Halorhodospira halophila: one gene and its partner. Each later gene encodes a partner of the first gene's protein in a complex. Links are inferred from orthologs where the notes say so. Each region holds a gene or a part of one and is shown on either strand. Other genes may lie near its edges.

Region 1 (10,373 bases):
GCGGTCACGCCGGCCTGCAAACGGCCATCGTACTGGCCTGGGCCGGCATCCTGGCCATGGCCTTCATCCATTTTCGTCTGCTGTTCTGGAACATCCGCGAGCATCGGCGGTTCCTGCAGACCGACGCCTACCGCAAGAACATGCGCGGCAACCGCACCGAGGTGCAGCTGCTGGCCGCGCCGCTGACCGTGGCGATGACCATCAATGTCGGCTTCGTGCTCGGCATGGTCTTCGTCCCGGGGCTGTCGGCCATCGTGGAGTGGCTCTTCCCCGCGGCCATGGTCGCCTTCCTGATCGTCGGCGGCTGGGCTCTGCGCCAGCTCGGCGACTTCTGGGGCCGGGTGCTCACCGAGAGCGACTGCGACTGCGCCGCCGACAACAGCCTGGCCCAGGCCCTGCCTGCCTTCGCGCTGTCGATGGTCGGCGTGGGGCTCGCCGCGCCGGCGGGGATGAGCAGCGTGCCGGCGACAGCGGCGTTCAGTCTGGCGCTGTCGAGCTTCTTCCTGATCGCCGCGGTGATCACTGGCGCCGTCATGCTGGTCCTCGGCGTGCGCGCGATGATGGAGCAGAACGCCAATCCGGTCAGCGCGCCGAGCCTGTGGATCGGCGTTCCCGTGCTGACGATCATCGGCATCACCCTGGTGCGCCAGACGGCGGGCATCGAGGCCCACTTCGGCGCCGAGGCCGGTGGTATCCAGACCCTGGGTCTGCTCACCTACTTCCTGGCTGCGCAGGTCGCGCTGCTGCTGCTCGGTTGGGTGGTGCTGCGCCGCTTCAACTACTTCGGCCGCTTCGTAGTCGGCCCTGAGCGTTCCGCCGGCTCCTACACCCTGGTTTGCCCCGGCGTGGCGCTGGCGGTGATGATCCACTTCTTCACCAACCTGGGCCTGGCCCACCACGGTGTCATCGAGGCCTACGGGGTCGCCTACTGGGCGCTGACGGCCATCGCCCTGGTGGTCCAGGCGGCCACGATCTGGCTGGTCTTCCAGCTCAATCGCAAGCACTTCCGGGTGGATGCCTGGGCGGGGCAAAGATTGAGCCCCTCCACCACCAGTTCGTCCTCCTGAGGCCCTCAAGTTGGCCTGGCAGCCGACGACAACGGGGGTGTAGGCAGAAGTGGGATCTGGAACCCGGCACGTGGGTTGCAGGTCCCACGCATATCCGGAAACGCTCCGTGCCACAAGCCCCTTGAGGGCGGATGGCGCGGAGCGGGCGCCGGAACCGGATGGCCGCAACCGGCAATGGAGTGCCGGATAGGCGGGTAGAGAGCCCGGCCCGAGTGATACGAAACGCAGGAGGTAGTGATGTCTGCAGTAGGAGCAGTTGGCGGAGGGGCGCCGAGCATGCCGCCGCCGTCCCAGGGCGCCGGTGGTGACGACCCCTTCGAGGGTGAGGAGATGGAGGGCGCTGGCGGCTCCGAGTTCGGTGGTGAAGCCGCTGGCGGGGCCGACACGGTGGACATCTCCTCGATCGCCGGCGGCGAGGACGTTGGCACCAGCACCGAGTCCTTTGAGGACGATGGTGGGGCAGCCAGCTACGACGCCTCCGGTGGCGTCGACGATCTGGACGCCGGTGGCGAGATCGACGCCATGGTTTGACCTTCCCAGGGGGGCAGCGGCTCACGGGCCGTTGCCCCGTCCGTTATAATCCCCGCCCTCGGACCGCCTTTCCAGCGCGGTCATCCTGTCCCAGCCAATGCGGGGAACGCCCAATGTCTGCGGTAATCGCCCTGGTCGGGCGGCCGAACGTCGGCAAATCGACCCTGTTCAACCGGCTCACCGGCAGCCGGGACGCCCTCGTGGCCGACCACCCCGGCCTGACCCGGGACCGGCAGTACGGCGTCGTGCGCCATCGCGGCAGTCACGCCGTGGTGGTCGATACCGGTGGGATGGGCGAGGAGCTCGAGGGAGTGGGCGGCTGCATGCACGAACAGGCCCGCACCGCCATCGCCGGAGCCGACGCCGTGGTCTTCCTGGTCGACGGGCGGGCCGGTAGCACCGTCGGGGATGAAGAGATCGCCGCCGAGCTGCGGCGGGCGCAGGTGCCGGTGTTCCTGGCGGTGAACAAGACCGACGGCCTCGAGGCCGGGGTGGCCGCCGCCGATTTTCACGGCCTCGGCCTGCAGCCGGTTCACAGCATCGCCGCCACGCGCGGGCGCGGTGTCGGCGAGCTGCTCGACGCCGTGTTCGCTGCGCTCCCGCCCGCCGAGCCGGAGGAGGGGGAGGTCGCCGCCGGGCACGGCATCCCGGTGGCGCTGATCGGCCGGCCCAACGTGGGCAAGTCCACCCTGGTCAATCGGCTCCTCGGCGAGGAGCGGGTGGTGGTCTACGACGAGCCGGGCACTACCCGCGACAGCATCGCCGTGCCGTTCGAGCGCGACGGGCAGCACTACACCCTGATCGATACCGCCGGCGTGCGGCGCCGGGCGCGGGTCCAGGAGACCGTCGAGAAGTTCAGCGTGGTCAAGACGCTGGAGGCCATCGAGCGGGCCTCGGTGGTGGTGCTGGTGACCGATGCCCAAGAGGGGATCACCGAGCAGGACGCCCACCTGGCCGGGCATGTCCTGCAGGCCGGACGGGCCCTGGTGCTGGTTATCAACAAGTGGGACGGTCTCGATCCCGATCAGCGCCGCAAGGTGCGCCGGGATCTCGATCTGCGTTTCGGTTTCCTCGGTTTTGCACGCCACCACTTCGTCTCGGCCCTGCACGGCAGTGGCGTGGGGCTGCTGCTGGAGTCGGTGGACCGGGCCCATGCGGCCGCCCACCGGGATCTGGCCACCCCGGAACTCAACGAGGCCCTGCAGGAGGCGCTCGCCAACCACCAGCCGCCGCTCTCCCGCGGGCGGCGGATCAAGCTGCGTTACGCCCACCAGGGCGGGCATAACCCGCCGGTGATCGTCGTCCACGGCAACCAGGTGCAGCGGCTGCCGCGGGCCTACATGCGGTACCTGGAGAACTTCTTCCGCGACGCCTTCGACCTGTACGGCACGCCGGTGCGCATCGAGTGCCGGGCCAGCGAGAACCCCTTCGCCGACAAGCCCAACCAGCTCACCGAGCGTCAGCGCCGCCGGCGCCAGCGGGTCATCCACCACGCCAAGAAGCGCGAGAAGAAGCGCAAGCGCCGGCGCTAGCCGGGCGGTTCAGGTGCGGACCAGCACCACCGAGACGTTGTCCGGCCCGCCGGCATCGAGGGCGGCTTCGATCAGGTCCCCGGCGCGCTGGGACAGCGAGCGGTCCTCCTCGGCCAGGATGGCACCGATCGCCGCGTCCTCCAGAGGCTCGGTCAGGCCGTCGGAACAGAGCAGGAACAGATCCCCGGGGTCGCGCGGCAGGCGGGTGACGTCGGGCTCGGCCCAAGTCACCGCGCCGAGCGCGCGCTCGAGGACGTTGCGTTCCGGCGAGCGGCGCCCCTCGGCCTCGGTCATCGCCCCCGTCTCGACCGCGCGCTGGACCGGCGTGTGGTCCCGGGTGAGCCGCTCCAGGCGGCCGTCCCGGAAGCGGTAGATGCGGGAGTCGCCCACATGGGCCAGGGCCACTTCGTCGGGGGCCGCGCAGAGCAGGGCGAGGGTGGTGCCCATGCCCTCGTAGCGGCGGTCGCGCTCGGTATAGGAGAGCACGGCGCGGTTGGCCAGCTGGACCAGATCCGCCGGCTCCCCGCCGGACTCCAGCCAGGTGTGGTCACTGCCGTGGTGGGTGCGGGCGATGCGGATCACCGCCTCCACCGCCAGCCGCGCCGCCTCGGCCCCGTAGGGCAGCCCGCCCATGCCGTCGGCGAGCACCGCGACGCCGGCGCCCTCGTCCCAGTCGATACGGTCCTCGTTGCGAGGTCGCTGGTGGCCGCGGTGGGTCTCGCCGGCGATCTCCATGGTTCCACGCCTCCTGTTGCAGGGTTGCCAAAGGTTTGAGGCCATCCTAGCCCGCAGAGCGTGCTGCGGGAACCTGTGCCGTGTTTGATATATGTTTAGGCGTATATGACAATGGCTGCCGATCCCGAACTGACAGCCGTCCATCATGCTTGAACTCTTCGCTCATCTCGCCACCTTGATCGTCCACGACCTGCTGGGCATCGAGGCCGGCAAGCCGTTCGGCGATGCCGCGCACTTCTTCGTTGAGAGCACGGCGAAGATCTTCGCCCTGCTGGCGGTGCTGATCTACGTCATTGCTCTGGCCCGGGCGTCGCTGAACGTCGAGCGGGTCCGCGCCTTCCTGGCCGGGCGCAATCGCGTCCTCGGCTACTTCCTGGGCTCGACGTTCGGAGCCGTGACCCCGTTCTGCTCCTGCTCGAGCGTGCCGGTGTTCATCGGCTTCACCACGGCGCGGATCCCTATCGGGGTGACCATGGCCTTCCTGATCACCTCGCCGATGATCAACGAAGTGGCCGTGGTGTTGCTCTGGGGGCTGCTGGGCTGGGAGCTGACCCTGATCTACATCGCCGTCGGTTTTCTGATCGGCATGCTCGGCGGGGCGTTTCTCGACGCCATTCGCGCGGAGCGCTACCTGCAACCGTTCCTGGCCAAGGCCTATGCCGAGGGCAGTGCGCCGGCTGACGGCGCTGCCGGTGCGACGCGGCTGACCCTGCGCCAGCGCCACGACTTTGCCCGGCGCGAGGTGGGGGAGATCTTCGCGCGGGTCTGGAAGTGGGTCCTGATCGGTGTCGGCCTCGGGGCGGCGCTTTACGGCTTCGTCCCCGAGGGCTGGATCGAGGAGCACCTGGGTGCCGGTCACTGGTGGCAGGTGCCTGCGGCGGTGCTGGTCGCCATTCCGCTGTACACCAACATCACGGGTGTGGTGCCGGTGATGGAGAGCCTGATTATCCAGGGGCTGCCCATCGGCACCACCCTGGCTTTCTGCATGAGCACCGTCGCTGCGAGCTTTCCGGAGTTCGTGCTGCTCAAGCAGGTGATGCAGTGGCGGTTGCTGGCGATCTTCTTCGTCCTGCTGCTGTTCGCCTTCACCCTGGCGGGGTGGCTGCTCAATGCCGTGGAGCCGCTACTATTTGCCGGGGTGTGAGGACGGCGGCAGGCCGTTACCATGAACGATGCATAGGAGGAACGGATCCCATGACCATCATTAAGGTGCTGGGCAGTGGCTGCGCCAAGTGCAACAACACCGCCGAGCGGATCGAGCAGATGGCTGCTGATCTGGGTGTGGCCGCAGAGGTACACAAGGAGACGGGGCCGGAGGCCCTGATCCAGTACGGCGTCATGTCGACACCGGCCGTGGTGGTGGACGAGCGGCTGGTCCACAGCGGGTCGGTTCCTGAACCCGAGCAGATCAAGGAGTGGCTGCAGTGAGTCTTTTGATTTTTGTCGCGTTTCTCGGCGCCTGCATGGCGGCGGCCGCCACCGGGGCCATGTTCGGTCCCGGGCGTTGGTATGAGGAGCTGGACAAGCCCACCTGGACGCCGCCGAACTGGCTGTTCCCGGTGGCGTGGACGGTGCTCTACCTGGCCATTGCCGTGGCCGCCTGGCGGGTGGCCCTGTCCGGCTCCGAGGTCCTGGCCCTCGGTCTGGCCCTGTGGGCGCTGCAGATCGCTCTGAACACGCTGTGGACGCCGGTTTTCTTCGGTCTGCAGCAGCTCTTCGGCGGCTTGGTGGTGCTTGGGGCGCTGTGGGTCTCGGTGCTGCTGACCACGGCGGCGTTCCTGGCCGCGGACTGGCTGGCCGGGCTGCTGTTCATCCCCTATCTGGCCTGGGTCAGCTTTGCGGGCGCCCTCAACTACGACATCTGGCGACGCAACGGCGATGCCCCCTCGGCCGGCACGACGGAGCAGGGCGGCGCCTAAGCCGCTCGCCGGGGCCCTTTTACCGGGGCCCCGGCGGCGGTCTGCCGAGACCGCCTGCGCCCCTGGCCGGGGGGGGGTCGGGCCGCTGGGGTGCCGTTGAGCGTGCCGAGCAGCGCAGTCCTTCTGCCGAGACGGTTCGCGCCCTCGCCGGTGGTACCAGGTCGGGCCGGCGCCGTTGAGCGCGCCGAGCAGCGCAGCCCCGGCGGGGGATCAGCGCGAAGCTTTGCCGGTTCGCGCTGATCAGCGAGGTTCTGTCTGAGCGGCGCGCCAGCGCCGCGAGTTTAGCGAGCGGCCCCGCCGGGGTGAGCAGCACAGGGAACCCCGCCGATAGGCGGGGCGCGTTCGTCCGGCGCCGGCCCGACCTGGTACCACCGGCGAGGGCGGGCCATGGCGATCGCACCCGATTACGGTAGCACTGGCTTGAAGGGCCGGACGTCCACCTGCGCGTAGACGCCCGCCGCCACGTAGGGGTCGGCATCCGCCCACGCCTGCGCCGCCTCTAGTGACTCGAACTCGGCGACCACCAGGCTGCCCGTGAAACCGGCCTCACCGGGGGTCTCCGTGTCCACGGCCGGATACGGCCCGGCGAGCAACAGCCGCCCCTCGTCGCGCAGCTGCTCCAGCCGTGCCAGGTGTTCCGCCCGCGCTGACTGGCGCAGCGGCAGACTGTTCTCCACGTCCCTGCTCATGATCGCGTAATACATGGGTCGTTACCTTATCGCTCCGAAAGGGGTCCGGTACAATGAAGCCGTGCCCCGGGATGGCCGGGGCGTGTCCACGGGAGAGGAAGTCATGGCGCAGTACTTTGAAGTCCATCCGGAGACGCCCCAGCAGCGCCTGATCAACCAGGCCGTGCAGACTCTTGCCGATGGGGGTGTCATCGCCTACCCGACGGATTCGAGCTACGCCCTCGGCTGTCGCCTCGGCGACAAGGCCGCCCTCGACCGCATCCGCGAGATCCGGCGTCTGGACAACAGCCATAACTTCACCATGGCGTGCAAGGATCTCAAGGATATCGGCACCTACGCCAAGATGGAAAACTACGCCTACCGCCTGCTCAAGTCCCACACACCGGGGCCGTACACCTTTATCCTGCGGGCTACGTCCGAAGTGCCCCGGCGGCTGCAGCACCCCAAGCGCAAGACCATTGGTATCCGCGTACCCGACCACCCGGCCAGCCGCGCACTGCTCAACACTCTCGGCGAGCCGCTGATGAGCGTGACGCTGCAGCTGCCCGGTGACGACATGCCCCTCGACGATCCCGAGGCGATCCGTGAGCGCATCGGCAAGCTGATCGACGCCGTCGTTGCTGGCGGGCCCACCGGGGGCGGGGCGAGCACCGTGATCGATCTCACCGGTGAGGCTGCCGAGGTCATCCGCGAAGGGGTCGGCGATACCCGCGTCTTCCAGAGTGCCTGAGCGCATGGAGACGGATCGCGAACAACCATAAGGAGCCGTTGCTTGGCTAACATCAACCAACGACCCAGCCGCGTCCTGTCGGGCATGCGCCCGACAGGACGGCTGCACCTGGGCCATTACCACGGCGTGCTCAAGAACTGGGTGCGCCTGCAGAACGAGTACGAGTGTTTCTTCTTCGTGGCCGACTGGCACGCCCTGACCACCCACTACGAGAGCCCCTGGGTGGTCGGGGACAATGTCTGGGACATGGTGATCGATTGGCTGGCCTGCGGCGTCAACCCCAAGCTGGCGCGGCTGTTTATCCAGTCCCGGGTGCCCGAGCACGCTGAGCTCCACCTGCTGCTGTCGATGATGACCCCCCTCGGCTGGCTCGAGCGGGTGCCCACGTTCCGCGACCAGCAGGAGCAGCTGAGCGACCGGGACCTGTCCACCTACGGCTTCCTCGGGTATCCGCTGCTGCAGTCGGCGGACGTGCTCATCTACAAGGCCACCGAGGTGCCGGTGGGCGAGGACCAGGTGGCCCACCTGGAACTTACCCGCGAGGTGGCCCGCCGCTTCAACCACCTCTACGGCGTCGAGCCGGATTTCGAGCAGAAGGCCCAGGAGGCGGCGCGCAAGATGGGCAAGAAGAATGCGCGCCTCTACCACGACCTGCGCCGTCGCTATCAGCAGGAGGGTGACCGCGAGGCCCTGGAGGTGGCGCACGCCCTGCTGGAGGGGCAGCCGAACATCACCGTCGCCGACCGCGAGCGGCTCTTCGGCTATCTCGACGGCACCACCCGGGAACTGTTGCCCGAGCCCGAGGTGCTGTTGACGCCGACCGCGAAGATGCCCGGCCTCGATGGCCGCAAGATGTCCAAGTCCTACGACAACACCATCGGCCTGCGCGAGCCCACCGACGACGTCGTCCGCAAGCTGCGCACCATGCCGACGGACCCGGCGCGGGTGCGTCGTAACGACCCCGGCGATCCGCAGAAGTGCCCGGTGTGGGACTTCCATCAGGTCTACTCCGACGAGTCGACCCGCGCGTGGGTCCAAGAGGGGTGCACCACCGCCGGGATCGGTTGCCTGGAGTGCAAGCGCTGCATCATCGACGCCGTTGAGGCCGAGCTGTCGCCGATCCGCGAGCGGGCCCGACAGTACGAGGAAGATCCGGAGCATGTGCGCTCGATCATCGTTGACGGCTGTGAGCAGGCCCGCGAGGAGGCCCGCGAGACCCTTGGCGAGGTGCGCAGCGCCATGGGCCTGGAGTACCGGTGACGGAGACCGCCGCCGGGCAGGCGTCCGCTGACGAGCCGGCGGGCGGCGGTGAGCCGGTGGCCCGCGTCGGTGACGAGGCGCTGCGACGGCTGCCGGACGATCTCTACATCCCCCCGGACGCGCTCGAGGTCTTCCTCGAGGCGTTCGAGGGGCCGCTGGATCTGCTGCTCTACCTGATCCGGCGGCAGAATCTCGACATCCTCGACATCCCCATCGCCGAGATCACCCGGCAGTACATGGAGTACGTCGAGCTCATGCGCGAGATGCGTCTGGAGCTGGCCGCCGAGTACCTGGTGATGGCCGCCATGCTCGCCGAGATCAAGTCGCGCATGCTGCTGCCGCGGCCCGCGGCGGCCGACGACGAGGAGGACGAGGACCACGATCCGCGGGCCGAACTGATCCGCCGGCTGCAGGAGTACGAGCGTTTCAAGAAGGTGGCCGAGCAGATCGACGAACTCCCCCGCGTGGGGCGGGATATCTTCCCGGCCGCCGCCGACGCACCGGAGTGTCGGCCCCGGGCGCAGGCACCGGAAGTCAGCCTGCGCGAGCTGCTGCTGGCCCTTTCAGAGGTCATGCGCCGGGCGCAGCTGAATGAGAGCCACCACGTCGAGCGCGAGACGATCAGCATCCGCGAGCGGATGAGCGAGACCCTGAGCGGGCTCAGCGAGGAGCGTTACACGCCCTTCCAGGAGCTGTTCCGGGTGGAGGAGGGGCGGACCGGGGTCGTGGTGACCTTCCTGGCGCTGCTCGAGCTGGTGCGCGAGTCCATGGTGGAGCTGGTCCAGGCCGACGCCTTTGCCCCGATCTACATCCGCGCACGATGAATATGCCACCACTCAAGCACATCATCGAGGCGGCGCTGCTGGCCGCCGGCGAGGCGCTGACCTTCGAACGCATCCAGGGCCTGTTCGATGCCGACCGGGCGCCGAGCCGCGACGACATCCGCCGGGCCGTGGCCGAGCTGTCGGCGGACTACCAGGGGCGCGGGATCGAGATCCGCGAGGTGGCCGGCGGCTACCGCATCCAGGTCGGTGCCGACATGGCCCCGTGGGTCTCGCGGCTCTGGGAGGAGAAGCCGGCACGCTATTCGCGGGCCGTCCTCGAGACGCTGGCCCTGATTGCCTACCGGCAGCCGATCACCCGCGGGGAGATCGAGCAGGTGCGCGGGGTCAGCGTCAGTACTTCGATCATCCGCACGCTCGAGGAGCGTGGCTGGATCCGCGTGGTGGGCCGGCGCGACGTGCCGGGGCGCCCGGCGATGTACGCCACCACCCGCGGGTTTCTTGAGCACTTCAACCTGCGCGGGCTGGATCAGCTGCCGGATCTGGCCACGCTGCAGGATCCGGATCAGGCGCATCTGGAGCTGGATCTGCGCCTGCCCGACGAGGCCGAGGGCGATCCGGCAACCAGCGACGACGAACAGGGGGCGACCCGTGACGAGTGACGGTGGGAATCAGCCTGCGGGCGAGAAACTGCAGAAGGTACTGGCGCGCGCCGGGCTGGGCTCGCGCCGCGAGATGGAGGCGGCCATCCAGGCCGGGCGCGTGCGCATCGAGGGACGCGTGGCGAAGCTGGGCGATCGCGCGCAGCCCCGTGACCACGTGGAGCTGGACGGGCAGACGGTGCAGCGGGTCCATCGCGAGCCGCCGCGGCGGGTGCTGCTCTATAACAAGCCCGAGGGCGAAGTGACCACCCGCTCCGACCCCGAGGGCCGATCAACAGTCTTCGAGCGGCTGCCGCGCACGCCCGGGCGGTGGATCGCCGTCGGGCGGCTGGATATCAACAGCCAGGGGCTGTTGCTGTTCACCAACGATGGCGAACTCGCCAACGCCCTGATGCATCCCTCCACGGGGGTTGAGCGGGAGTACGCCTGCCGGATCCACGGCGAGGTGACCGAGGAGATGGTCCAC
Region 2 (11,452 bases), on another replicon or contig:
CCGGACGCCGGGCGCAGAAGGCGGCGATCTTCACGGCGCGGCCACCTCGTTACCCGGCTCGCCGACCACCTCGACGCGACTGCCGTCGGCGAGCAGGTGCTGACCGAGGGTCACCACGGCGCCGCTCAGGGGCGCCTCGCCCTCCGCCTGCGGGCGCACCTCGACGCGCCCCCCGGCACGCAGACCGGTCTCCACCGGCACCAGGCGCACCCGCGGCGGACCCTCCTCGGCCTCCTTGAGCAGAAAGACCGAGGACCGGCCGCCGCGCTGGATGACCGCCTCGCGGGGGACGGTGACCACGTCCTCGGCGCGCCCGACCTCCACCGCCAGGCGGGCGAACATGCCCGGACGCAGGCGGCCTTCGGGGTTGGGCACGGTGAATTCCACCCGGGCCTGGCGCGTGGTGGCGCTGAACAGCGGGGCCAGGCGAGCCACCTCGGCCGGGAAATCGGTATCCGGGTAGCCCTCGACGCGCAGCCGCGCGGCCTGGCCGGGCATCAGGCGGGCGTACTCCCGTTCGGTGACGAACGCCTCGGCCCGCAGCTGCGAGACATCCAGCAGGGTCAGGATCGCCTCGCCGGCGCTGACCGTGGCACCGGGGTCCTTGAAACGCTCGCCGACCACCCGCTCGCCGTCGTCCCAGTCGGCGCGGATCTCGGTGAACGAGCGGCGGATCTGCGCGGCGCTCAGCGCCGCCTGCTGCTGGGCGATCTGCGCGCGCGCCAGCTGCACGCGGCTGCGCTCGGCGGCCACCTGGGCTTCGGCCGCCTCCAGCTCGGCGGCGGATGCGATCTCGCGCTCCCTCAGCTCGCGGGTGCGGTTGAGGTCGCGCTCGGCGGAGGCCAGGGCCGCCTGGCTCTCGGCCAGCTGCGCGCGTGCTACCTCGAGGCCAGCCTCGGCTTCGGCCACCTCCTGCGCCACCTCCTGATCATCGAGCCGGGCGATCAGGTCGCCGGGCTCGAGGGTGTCACCGATGCGCACCTCCAGGCTGCGCAGCTCACCGGTGACCTTGGGGGCGAGCTCGTAGCGCACATTCGCCTCGAGGTTGCCGTCGAAGCGGCGCACATCCTTCAGGTCGCGACGCTCCACCGGCTCCACTTCGACGGCTACGGCGGCGCTCTCGCGCTCCCCGCCGGGGCCGGCGCCGGTACCCAGGTCGGCGCGGAACAGCGCCACGGCACCGATCACGATCAGGGCACTGGCGCCCCACAGGAGGAAGGTCTGGATGCGGCTACGGGCTCTGACGGGCATGGAGTCTCGATCGGTTCACCGGTTGGAGAGGTGCGGCAAAGTATACCAATCCCCTGGGCCGCTTCGGGGAAAACCGGCCCGGGCCCGCTGCGCAGTGGCTACGCCCTGCGCTCGCCGAGCAATTCCCTCAGGCCGGCTTCATCGAGGATTTCGACACCGAGTTCCCGGGCCTTGTTCAGCTTGCTGCCGGCATCCGCCCCCGCCACCAGGTAGTCGGTCCGGCTCGAGACGCTGCCGGTCACCCGACCGCCACACGCCTCGATGGCGGCCTTGGCCTCGTCCCGGGTCAGGCCCTCCAGGGTGCCGGTGAGCACCAGGGTGCAGCCGGCCAGGGGTGACGCGGCGACCTGCTCCGGCGGTTCCGGCTCAGGCCAGCGGACCCCGGCGGCGCAGAGGTGATCGACCACGTCGCGATTGTGGGGCTCGGCAAAGAAGCCGGCGATGGCCCGCGCCACCACCGGGCCGACATCCTCCACGGCCTCGAGCTCCTCGGCCGGGGCCGCCATCACCCGCAACAGCGCCTCGCTGGTGATCGCCGTCCCCGCTTCCACGCCGGCGGCCTCTCGCAGCCGGCCCAAATCGCCGCGGGGGATCGCGGCCGTCAGACCGTAGGCCGCTTCGGACAGGCGGCGCGCGGTCACCTCACCGACATGGGGAATCCCGAGGGCGTAGAGGAACCGCGCCAGCGTTGTACGCCGCGCCCGCTCGAGGGCGGCGAGGAGGTTATCGGCGGACTTGTCGCCCATACGCTCGAGCCCGGCCAACTGGGCGTGGCTCAGGCGAAACAGATCAGCCAGGTCGGCCACCAGCCCCTTGGCCACCAGCTGCTCGACGATCTTCTCGCCCAGCCCGTCGATGTCCAGGGCGCGGCGGGAGGCGAAGTGGAGGATGGCCCCCTCGCGCTGCGCGGGGCAGTAGAGGCCGCCCACACACCGGTGGGCCGCCTCGCCCTCGATGCGCTGCACCGCCGAGCCGCACTCCGGGCAGGTCTGCACGCGCTCCTCGAAGCGCCACGGCTCGGCCTGCCGCGGGCGCTTGTCGTGAATCACGGCGGTGATCTGCGGGATGACGTCGCCGGCACGGCGCACCATGACGGTATCGCCTTCGCGCACGTCCATGCGCGCCAGCTCGTCGGCGTTGTGCAGGCTGGCGCGGGCAACGGTGACACCGCCCACCTCCACCGGCTGCAGCCGGGCCAGGGGGGTGACCTTGCCGGTGCGTCCCACCGAGGGGACGATCCGCTCGACCACGGTGGTCGCCTCCCGGGCCGGGAGCTTGAAGGCCAGGGCCCAGCGGGGGGCGCGGGCGGTGAAGCCGAGCTGCTCGCGGGCGGCCAGGTCATCGACCTTGAACACGGCGCCGTCCACCTCGAAGGGCAGTGCATCCCGGTCCTCGATGAGCCGCTCGCGGTAGGCCTGGCACGCGGCCACGCCTTCCAGGCGCTCCAGCGGCGCGGTGGTGCGAAAGCCCCACTCGGCCAGGCGCTCGAGCACCTCCCAGTGGGTGGGCACCCCCAGCGCCAGCGGCTCGCCGACGCCGAAGGTGAACAGGGTCAGCGGTCGCTGCGCGGTGATCCGCGGGTCGAGCTGCCGCACCGACCCGGCGGCAGCGTTGCGCGGGTTGGCGAAGGGCCGCTCGCCCGCCTCGAGACGGGCCTGATTGAGCTGCTCGAAATCCTCCTTTCGGATCACCACCTCGCCGCGCACCTCAAGCCGCGCCGGATGGCCGCTGCCGCGCAGGCGCAGCGGCACGCTGCCGACGGTGCGCACGTTGTGGGTCACGTCCTCACCGCTCTGCCCATCGCCCCGGGTCCCGGCACGCACCAGCACACCGTCCTCGTAGGTCAGGCTCAGCGAGATGCCGTCGAGCTTCGGCTCACCGGTGTAGAGCACGCTGGCCACGCCGAGCCGGTCGCGGATGCGGCGGTCGAACTCGACCAGATCCTCGCCCTCGAAGGCGTTGTCCAGCGAGAGCATGGGGGTGTCATGGGCGACGGCGGCGAAGCCCTCCTGCACGGTCCCGCCCACCCGCCGGGTGGGCGAGTCGGCGGTGGCCAGATCGGGGTAGGCCGCCTCCAGGCGCTGCAGCTCGGCGAACAGGGCGTCGTACTCGGTATCCGAGATGCTCGGCCGGTCGAGGACGTAGTAGCGGTGATCGTGCTCGGCGATCTCGGCGCGCAGCTCGGCCACGCGTCGCTGCGCCTGCTCGCGGGACGGCGTCGATTCAGCCACGCTCGCTCCTTGTCGGGTGGGTCTTATTGGCGCTTATGCACGGCGATGTGCAGCCGCCGCCGGTGCTCGCGCAGCTGTTCGCGCATGTGCTCGGCGATCTGCTGCGTCATGGTGGAACGGGTGCTATCGAGCAACTCGCCACCGAGTTCCACGGATACCTGGTAGGCCGTGGCCAGCATCGCGTCGAGCACCTGCTCGCCATCCACTGGCAGGGGTAGCTGCATGAAGAACACCAGCCCCGGGGTCTCCAGGCCCGGCAGCGTCTCCTCCGGGTCCAGATACCCCGGCTCCACCATGCTCGCCGCACTGAACAGGGTCACTCGCCCCGTCTCACTCTGCCCGCGGCGGTGCCAGATGCGTTGCTCGCCCGGAACCATGCGCACCCGCCGCAGGGCCCGCTCGATCGCCGCCCCCCGGAAACGCTCGCCTTCCGGGGCGGCCACAAACGCCACCAGGATCTTCTCCGCTTCCTCGACATCGCCACTGCGGTAGGCGGCGATCTCCACCTGCGAGGCCGGCGAGAGCTTCAGCGGCGCCGGCTCCTCGACCCCGGCGGTGGCCGTCCCGCCGCCCCTCCCTGCCGGCGACGGCTCCGACTTCTCTGCCCCGCTCCCGGCGTCGCTTGCCCCGACCGGCTCCGCGTCGGCATGCCCCGCTGGCTGCGAACCGCTTCCGGCGGCGTCCGCCCCCGCCCCTACGGGTTCACCGGCCGCCGCCTGCGGCTGCTCCCCGGCTGGTGCCAGGCCGGCGCGTTCCGCCTCGGCGGCAGCGGAGCGGTGCGGCGTGCCGGTTCGCTCGTCCGGTTCGCCGGCGGCTGCCTCGGCGGACTGCCACCAGGGCCGATCGTCGCCCTGCTCGCCCGTCTGCGGCGTCGCACCCGACGCAGCGGGCCGTTCGCCCAGATCCAACCCCAGGTCGAGCTCCTCCGGGGCCAGCTCTTCCCGCTCGGCAAGGAGATCGTCGATGCCGCGCAGCTCATCGTCATCGATCACCGGGCGCTCTGACTGGCCGGGGCGCAAATCGCCGCCACCCCCTTCCTCGCCGGCGCCGGCGACGCCCCCGCGCCCCTGTGCGCTACCCGCCGCCGCGGCGGCCGGCTTCTGCTCGGCGTGCCGGCGGCGCCGATCCCGCCACCGGCCGAAGGCGTAGATCGCCAGCAACACCAGCACCCCTACGCCCAGGATCGTCCAACGCATCGCATCCATGGGTCTCTCTCCGTTATCCGGCCTCGGCGATATCGAGCGCCTCGTCCACGTCCACCGCAACCAGCCGCGAGACGCCGGGTTCGTTCATGGTGACCCCGAGCAAGTGGGAGGCCCGCTCCATGGTGGTCCGGTTGTGGGTGATCAGCACGAACTGGACCTTCTCGGACATCTCTTCGACCAGATCGCAGAAACGACCGACGTTGGCCTCATCCAGCGGGGCGTCCACCTCGTCGAGGAGACAGAACGGCGCCGGGTTGAGGTTGAAGATGGCAAAAACCAGCGCCACCGCACTCAGCGCCTTCTCGCCGCCGGAGAGCAGATGGATGCTCGATACCCGCTTGCCCGGCGGCTGCGCCATGACCACCACCCCGGTGGACAGCAGATCGTCGTCGGTCAGTTCCAGATAGGCGCGCCCGCCCCCGAACAACCGGGGGAAGAACCGCCCCAGCCCCTCGTTGACCTGATCGAAGGTCTCACGGAAACGCGCCCGGGTCTCCCGGTCGATGCGGCGAATCGCCGTCTCCAGGGTCTCCAGCGCCTCGTTGAGATCAGCGTGCTGCTCGTCCAGATAGCCGCGGCGCTCCTCCAGCTGCTGGCACTCGTCGATGGCCGCCAAGTTTACCGATCCCAAGCGCCGGATACGCTCGCTGACCTGCTCCAGGGCCTGCTCCCACGCGGCGACGGTGGCATCCGCGGCCAGGCGCTCGGCCACCTCGGCCTCCGATTCGCCGAGTTCTGCCAGGGCATCGGCCTCGTGGCTGCGGTGGACGCGCAGCTCGCCGGTCTCCAGGCGCAGCCCCTCCAGCCCCTCGCGCAACTGCTCGGCCCGCTGCTCGGCCTCGGCCCGCGCCTGCTCCTGCTCGCGCAGCTGATGATCCAGATGCTCAGCCTCGCTGCGCGCTTCGGTCAACTGCGCCTCCGCTTCGGACCGGCGCGCCAACAGGGTCTCGCGCTTTTCGGTCAATTCGGCAACCGGGTCTTCATCGTCGCCCAGAGCAGTCTCCAGCTCCGCCCGACGGCGGTCGTAGCGCTCACGCTGCTCCTCGGAGCGGCGCAGCTGCTCGCGCACGGACTCCAGAGCGGTGCGGGCACTCTCGAGCTTGCCGGCCAGATCGTAGCGCCGCTCACGGGCCTCGCGCAGCCGCTCGCCGGCGCGCTCGAGTTGCTCGCGCTGATCCTGCTGCTGCGCCTCGACCTCGGCGGCGCGCTCGGCGGCCGTGGCGGCAGCGGCGGCGGCCTCCTCGGCAGCGGCGGCGGCCTCCTCCTGCTCCTCGCTGGCCGCATCGCGCTGCTCGACCAGGCGGCTGCGCTCTCCGGACAGCTCCTCGCGCCGCTTCCGAGCCTGCTCGAGGGACTCGCGGCGGTGTTCCAGACGAGCCTGCAGGTCGGCGTGGCGCCGGTGCAGCGGACCAAGCTCGGCAGCCAGTTCATCGCGCCGGCGCTCGGCCTCGGCGGCCCCGCCGCGGGCGTCGGCCAGCCGGCCCTCGGCCTCCTGGACCCGCGCCTCGGCATTCTCCACCTCCTCGCGCAGAGCCTGGATCTCCTGCTCGCGCTCGAGCACACCGCTCTCGGCGTCCTCCTGCCCGGGCAGGCGCACCCAGTTGGCGCCCATCCACACCCCGTCGGGGGTGACCACCGTCTCGCCGGCGGCCAGCTCGGGGCGCAGGGCCTCGGCGGTGGCGGCGTCCGGGGCGCAGCGGATCCCGGCGAGGAGTTCGCGGGCCGCCTCGCTGCCGTGAACATGCGCCGCCAGGCGATCCTCGGCCGGTGCCGGCAGCAACTGGGCCTCGCCGACCAGGGTCAGCGGCCCGCCGTCCGGGGCCCCCTCGCTGGGCAGCGATTCCGGCTCGATGCAGACGGCCTGCAGGGCGTCACCGAGGATCGCCTCCACCGCCCGCTGCCAGTCGGCATCCACGCGCACGGTCTCGGCCAGACGCGGCGCCCGCGCCCAGCCCCGGCGTTCGAGCCAGGCGTGGCGATCGTCCCCGCGCCGGCCCAGGGCCGACTCCTGCAGGGTTTCCAGGGAGGTGAGCCGGGCCCGCGTGCCGGAGACGGCCTCACGCGCCGCCTCCAGCTCCCGGGCCGCCTCGTCCCGCTCGGCGGCGCGGGTCTCCAGCTCCTCGGCGGCGGCATCGCGGCGCTGCTGCAGGTCCTCAAGTTCGGCGGAGAGCTGTTCCTCCTCCGACTCCAACTCGCTGATGGCGCTCTCCAGCGCGTGCAGATCCACCGAGTCGCGCTCGTCGTCGAGGGCCTCGATGCGCTCGTCGAGCTCACGGACCCGGCGGGCGGCGGCGTCATGACGAGTCCGCTCCACCTCCTCGCGCCGCTGCGCCGAGGTCTGCTCGGCGCGGACGGCGTCGGCCTCGTCGCGCCAGGCATCCAGGCGCCCGCGAGCGTCCTCCTGAGCGGATTCCGCCACCTGCTCCTCTTCGCTGGCCGCCTCCAGGGCCGGCTCCAGCTCCTCGACCCGCTCCTCGAGGACCGCGCGCTTGTCCCGATCGGCGGTCACCGTGGCGTCCAGCTCCTCCAGCGCACGGCGGGCCTCGGCCAGCTCCTCCTCCCGCCGACGACGCAGGTCGCGGGCACTCTGGATGCGCTCGTCCACCGAGGCGATCTCGGCCCCGATCTCGTAGTAGCGGCCCTGGATGGTGTTCAGCGCCTCGTGGCGCTCCCGGGCCGACTCGCGCAGGGCCTCGATCTCACGCTCGGCGCGGCGCTGCTCGGCCACCGCCGACTCGCGCTGGTTCTCCTGCTCGCGGATGCTGGCGTCGCGCTCGGCGATGCGCTGATCCAGATCACGCAGCCGCAACAGCGAGAGTTCACCGCGTAGGCGCCGCTCCTCAGCCTTGTAGGAGCGGTAGCGCTCGGCGGTCTCGGCCTGGCGGCGCAGCTTCTCGAGTTGCTTGTGGACCTCGTCGCGGACATCCTCAAGCCGCTCCAGGTTCTCGCGGGTATCCCGGATGCGGCGCTCGGTCTCGCGACGGCGTTCCTTATAGACGGAGATGCCCGCAGCCTCCTCGAGGTAGACGCGCAGCTCCTCGGGGCGGGACTCGATCACCCGCGAGATCATGCCCTGCTCAATGATGGTGTAGCCCCGCGGCCGCAGGCCGGTGCCCATGAAGACATCCGAGATATCGCGCCGCCGACAGCGGGTGCCGTTGAGGGCGTATTGCGACTGCCCCTCGCGATTGACCTGGCGCTTGACGGAGATCTCGTTGTAGGCGGCGTACTGGCCGCCGATGGCCCCGTCGCTGTTGTCGAAAATGAGCTCGATGCTCGCCTTCCCCACCGGCGAGCGGGCGCTCGAGCCGCTGAAGATGACATCGCTCATGGACTCGCCGCGCAGGTGCTTGGCCGAGCTCTCGCCCATGACCCAGCGCACGGCGTCGATGATGTTCGACTTGCCGCAGCCGTTCGGCCCCACGACGCCGACCATGCGTCCGGGCAGGGGCACCGAAGTGGGGTCCACGAAGGACTTGAAGCCGGCGAGTTTGATCCGCTTGAGATGCATCGTAGAGACGACGGGCGCGTCCGGTTAGGATAACGGACCATTATCAAGCCTCACCGGACCCTTGGAAAGCCATGTCGACTGAACCCTCGAACGCCCTGGAGACCTTCGCAAACCCCAACCCGGAGCGGGATTACACCATCCGGATGGAGATCCCGGAGTTCACCTGCCTGTGCCCGAAGACCGGCCAGCCCGACTTCGCCACGCTCAACCTGGAATACACCCCGGACCGGCACTGCGTCGAACTCAAGTCGCTGAAGCTCTACATCTGGTCCTACCGCGAAGTAGGCGGGTTCCACGAGGCGCTGACCAACCAGATCCTCGCCGACCTGGTCGACGCCACGCAGCCGCGCCATATGAAGCTGACGGCGCACTTCAACGTGCGCGGCGGGATCTGGACCACGGTCGAGGTGGAGCACCACGGCCGCTGACCCCAGGGACGGCATGAGCGGGCCCGGCGCACCGTTCTCAACCCGCTTCGCCCCCTCGCCCACCGGGCCGCTGCACTTCGGCTCGCTGGTGGCGGCGCTGGGCAGCTGGATCGAGGCCCGCCACCACGGCGGGACGTGGCATGTGCGCATCGACGACCTCGACCCGCCGCGCGAGGAGCCCGGGGCCGCCGATGCCATCCTGCGGATCCTGGAGGCACACGGGCTGGGCTGGGACGGCGAGGTGGTCTACCAGAGCCGGCGCGGTGCGGCGTACCAGGCCGCGCTGGAGCGCCTGCGCGGCGCCGGCCTGGCCTACCCGTGCGCCTGCTCACGCCGCGAGACCCAGGCCGCCGCCCGCCGCCACGGGGCCATCGGGGCGGTCTACCCGGGCACCTGCCGCGACGGGCTGCCCGCCGGCCGCGAGGAACGCGCGGTGCGGGTGCGCACCGACGGGGCGCGGATCCGCTTTACCGATGGCGCCGCCGGCGGGATCACCACCGAGCTGGAGGCAGAGGTGGGCGATTTCGTCATCCGCCGCGCCGACGGCTTCTTCGCCTACCACCTCGCCTGCGCGGTGGACGATGCCGCCTTCGGTTACAGCCACGTCATCCGCGGTCAGGACCTGCTCGTCTGCACACCGCCACAGATCCACCTCCAGCGCCTGCTCGGGCTGCCCACCCCGATCTACCACCACCTGCCGCTGGCGTTCAACGAGCACGGCCAGAAGCTCTCCAAGCAGAACCGGGCGCCGCCGCTGAGCGAGGACCGGGCCGCGGCGAACCTGGTCGAGGCGCTGGGTCTGCTCGGCTATTCGGCCCCGGAGCGGCTGCGCCGAGCCGCCCCCGCGGAGGTGCTGGCCTGGACCCTGGCGGCGCGCGCCGGATCAGAACCGCTGGCTTAGCGCCACCCGCACCTCGCGGCGCTCGCCCTGCACCCGTGGGGCCGCCAGGTAGCGCTCGTCGGTGGCGTTGTTGACGCGCAGGTCGAGCCGGGCGCCCCGGGACCATTCGAGGGTGCCGCCGAGGCTGTGCACGGTGTAGGCGTCGGTGCGGTACTCGTTGGCATCATCCAGGTACCAGCCACCCACGTACTCGCCGCAATACCAGAGGCTGAGCGGCAGGGCGGTGTACGCGCCCAGATCGTGGCGCAGCTCCAGGCCCGCCAGGTGGCGGGGTACGCCCTCCAGGTGGTTGCCGCGCTGCTGCGGCTCTTCCTCATCGTAGCTGCGGCTGCGCTGGATGGTTACGTTGGGCACCACCTGCCAGGCTTCGGTCTGCAGCCGGTAGCGCACCTCGACCCCTTCCACCTCCACCTCGCCGACCGCGCGGAAGTAGTCCTCATCCGGATACGCCTCATCCTCCTGCGGCAGGTTCTCCTCGCGCAGGTGGTAGGCGGCCACGGCCAGTTGCTGGCGGTCGGTCGGCGCATGACGCCAGCCGAGTTCGGTGATCGCGCTCTCCCGCGAGGGGAGAAAATCGCCGTGACGATCCTCGCCCTCATTGGGGCGCAGGCCGGTCCCGGCGTGCACGTAGACGCGGCTTCGCGGGGTCACATCCAGCTCCGCCCCGGCCTGCCAAGTGACCCCACGGTCCTCGGCCACCACCGCCAGCTGGGGATCGTCCTCATCGCCCTCGCGCACCTCGTACTCGTTGTGGCGCACCCCGGCGGTGAAGGCCCAGCGCTCGCCAAGCTCGATGCGATTGGCCAGGTAGGCCCCGTACCGATCGACCTCCTCCGGGCCCTCCTGGCGCTCCAGGGCCAGGTTGCCGAGGCGGATCCCGGAGAAGTCGGGATCCCGGGGATCAACGCTGAACTGCTGCCACCAGTCGCCCTCGTCATCCCAATAACGCAGCTGGTCGCGCTGGAAGTCGATCTCCTGTCGGTGCGCATCCGCGCCGGCGACCGCCTGCCACCGTCCCCAGTGGGTGCGCCGCTCGAAATCGACCTGCAGCCGAAGATCCTCCTGGGTGTATTGATCATCGACTCTGGCCGCGTAGCCGGCCACCGGCTCCGGCGCCGGCAACAGGCCAAAGGAGTAGAACCCCAGGATCAACTCCTCCCGGTCCACCTCGGAGTACGCGGCGCTGAGCGAGACGCCCAGGCCCTCGGTGAGCTGGTGGTCCCAGTAGAGCGCACTGCGCTGATAGCGCCGGTCGCTCTCCTGCTCCGGGCTGTGCAGCGGGGTATCGTAGACCGGGCCGTCCTCCAGCCAGACGGTGCCCATGTCGTAGGGCCGACGATTGCGCTGGAATTCGTGCTCGAGGCGCAGCTCGCCGTCGGCGTGGTAGCGCCAGGCGAGGCCACCGAGTACATGGAGCCGCTCGGTCGGCTGCGCGGCGGGACGGCGCTCGCCATCCTGGCCGGCCAGTGTCAGGCGGTAGGCGAGGTCGTCGCCGATCGGCCCGGTGCTGTCAGCCACCACGCGCCGGTGGTCCGGATGGCCCACCTCCACGCCCACCTCATGGGCCGGCGTGTGTTCCGGTCGCTTGCCGTGGTAACGGATGGCGCCACCGGGTGAGCCGACCCCCTGGAGGATCGCATCGGGGCCGGGGACGATCTCGACACGCTCAATCGTGTAGGGGTCGCGGACGAAGAGCCGATCGATATCCGTCAGACCGTTCCACTGCGGGGTAGTGACGGTGAAGCCGCGCAGGGTCCAGGCGGTGCCCAGGCCGCCTTCCTCGCGCCCGGCATGCCCTCCGGGCACCCCGCCGGCCAGCCCTTCCAGGCGATCGGGGCGGCGGGTCGCGAGGGTGGACTCATCCAACTCCGTGCGGCTGAAGCCGGCCCGGTCCGTCGCACGGGCGCCCTCGCCCCCAGGGATGT

The links.
Region 2: the proteins of CCR79_RS03340 (region 1) and smc are in contact, whole or in part, in a crystal structure (PDB 3ZGX), measured with the Bacillus subtilis proteins. The link is inferred for Halorhodospira halophila from one-to-one orthologs.

Annotation. Positions count from the first base shown.
Region 1 is NZ_NHSN01000010.1:3,123-13,495, reverse strand. What follows is about bases 7,374-10,373. They hold CCR79_RS03340 (segregation and condensation protein A), read left to right. Parts: upstream 7,374-8,459; coding sequence 8,460-9,287; downstream 9,288-10,373. Other genes in these bases: rluB (23S rRNA pseudouridine(2605) synthase RluB), read left to right, coding at 9,897-10,373; scpB (SMC-Scp complex subunit ScpB), read left to right, coding at 9,284-9,907; CCR79_RS03345 (tryptophan--tRNA ligase), read left to right, coding at 7,374-8,463. In the rest of the region: CCR79_RS03390 (TsoY family (seleno)protein), read left to right, coding at 1-1,067; CCR79_RS03385 (hypothetical protein), read left to right, coding at 1,305-1,598; ribosome biogenesis GTPase Der, read left to right, coding at 1,712-3,130; CCR79_RS03375 (PP2C family protein-serine/threonine phosphatase), read right to left, coding at 3,140-3,865; CCR79_RS03370 (permease), read left to right, coding at 4,011-5,009; CCR79_RS03365 (thioredoxin family protein), read left to right, coding at 5,060-5,293; tryptophan-rich sensory protein TspO, read left to right, coding at 5,290-5,784; CCR79_RS03355 (YciI family protein), read right to left, coding at 6,189-6,488; CCR79_RS03350 (L-threonylcarbamoyladenylate synthase), read left to right, coding at 6,577-7,203; more of CCR79_RS03345, read left to right, coding at 7,246-7,373. UniProt on the Bacillus subtilis protein: Participates in chromosomal partition during cell division. May act via the formation of a condensin-like complex containing Smc and ScpB that pull DNA away from mid-cell into both cell halves.
Region 2 is NZ_NHSN01000025.1:159,624-171,075, forward strand. The notes cover bases 4,501-8,579. They hold smc (chromosome segregation protein SMC), read right to left. Parts: upstream 8,199-8,579; coding sequence 4,701-8,198; downstream 4,501-4,700. Other genes in these bases: CCR79_RS10125 (cell division protein ZipA C-terminal FtsZ-binding domain-containing protein), read right to left, coding at 4,501-4,687; queF (preQ(1) synthase), read left to right, coding at 8,270-8,579. Outside these bases: CCR79_RS10110 (efflux RND transporter permease subunit), read right to left, coding at 1-34; CCR79_RS10115 (efflux RND transporter periplasmic adaptor subunit), read right to left, coding at 31-1,251; NAD-dependent DNA ligase LigA, read right to left, coding at 1,350-3,482; more of CCR79_RS10125, read right to left, coding at 3,506-4,500; more of queF, read left to right, coding at 8,580-8,626; tRNA glutamyl-Q(34) synthetase GluQRS, read left to right, coding at 8,640-9,527; CCR79_RS10145 (TonB-dependent siderophore receptor), read right to left, coding at 9,510-11,452. UniProt on the Bacillus subtilis protein: Required for chromosome condensation and partitioning.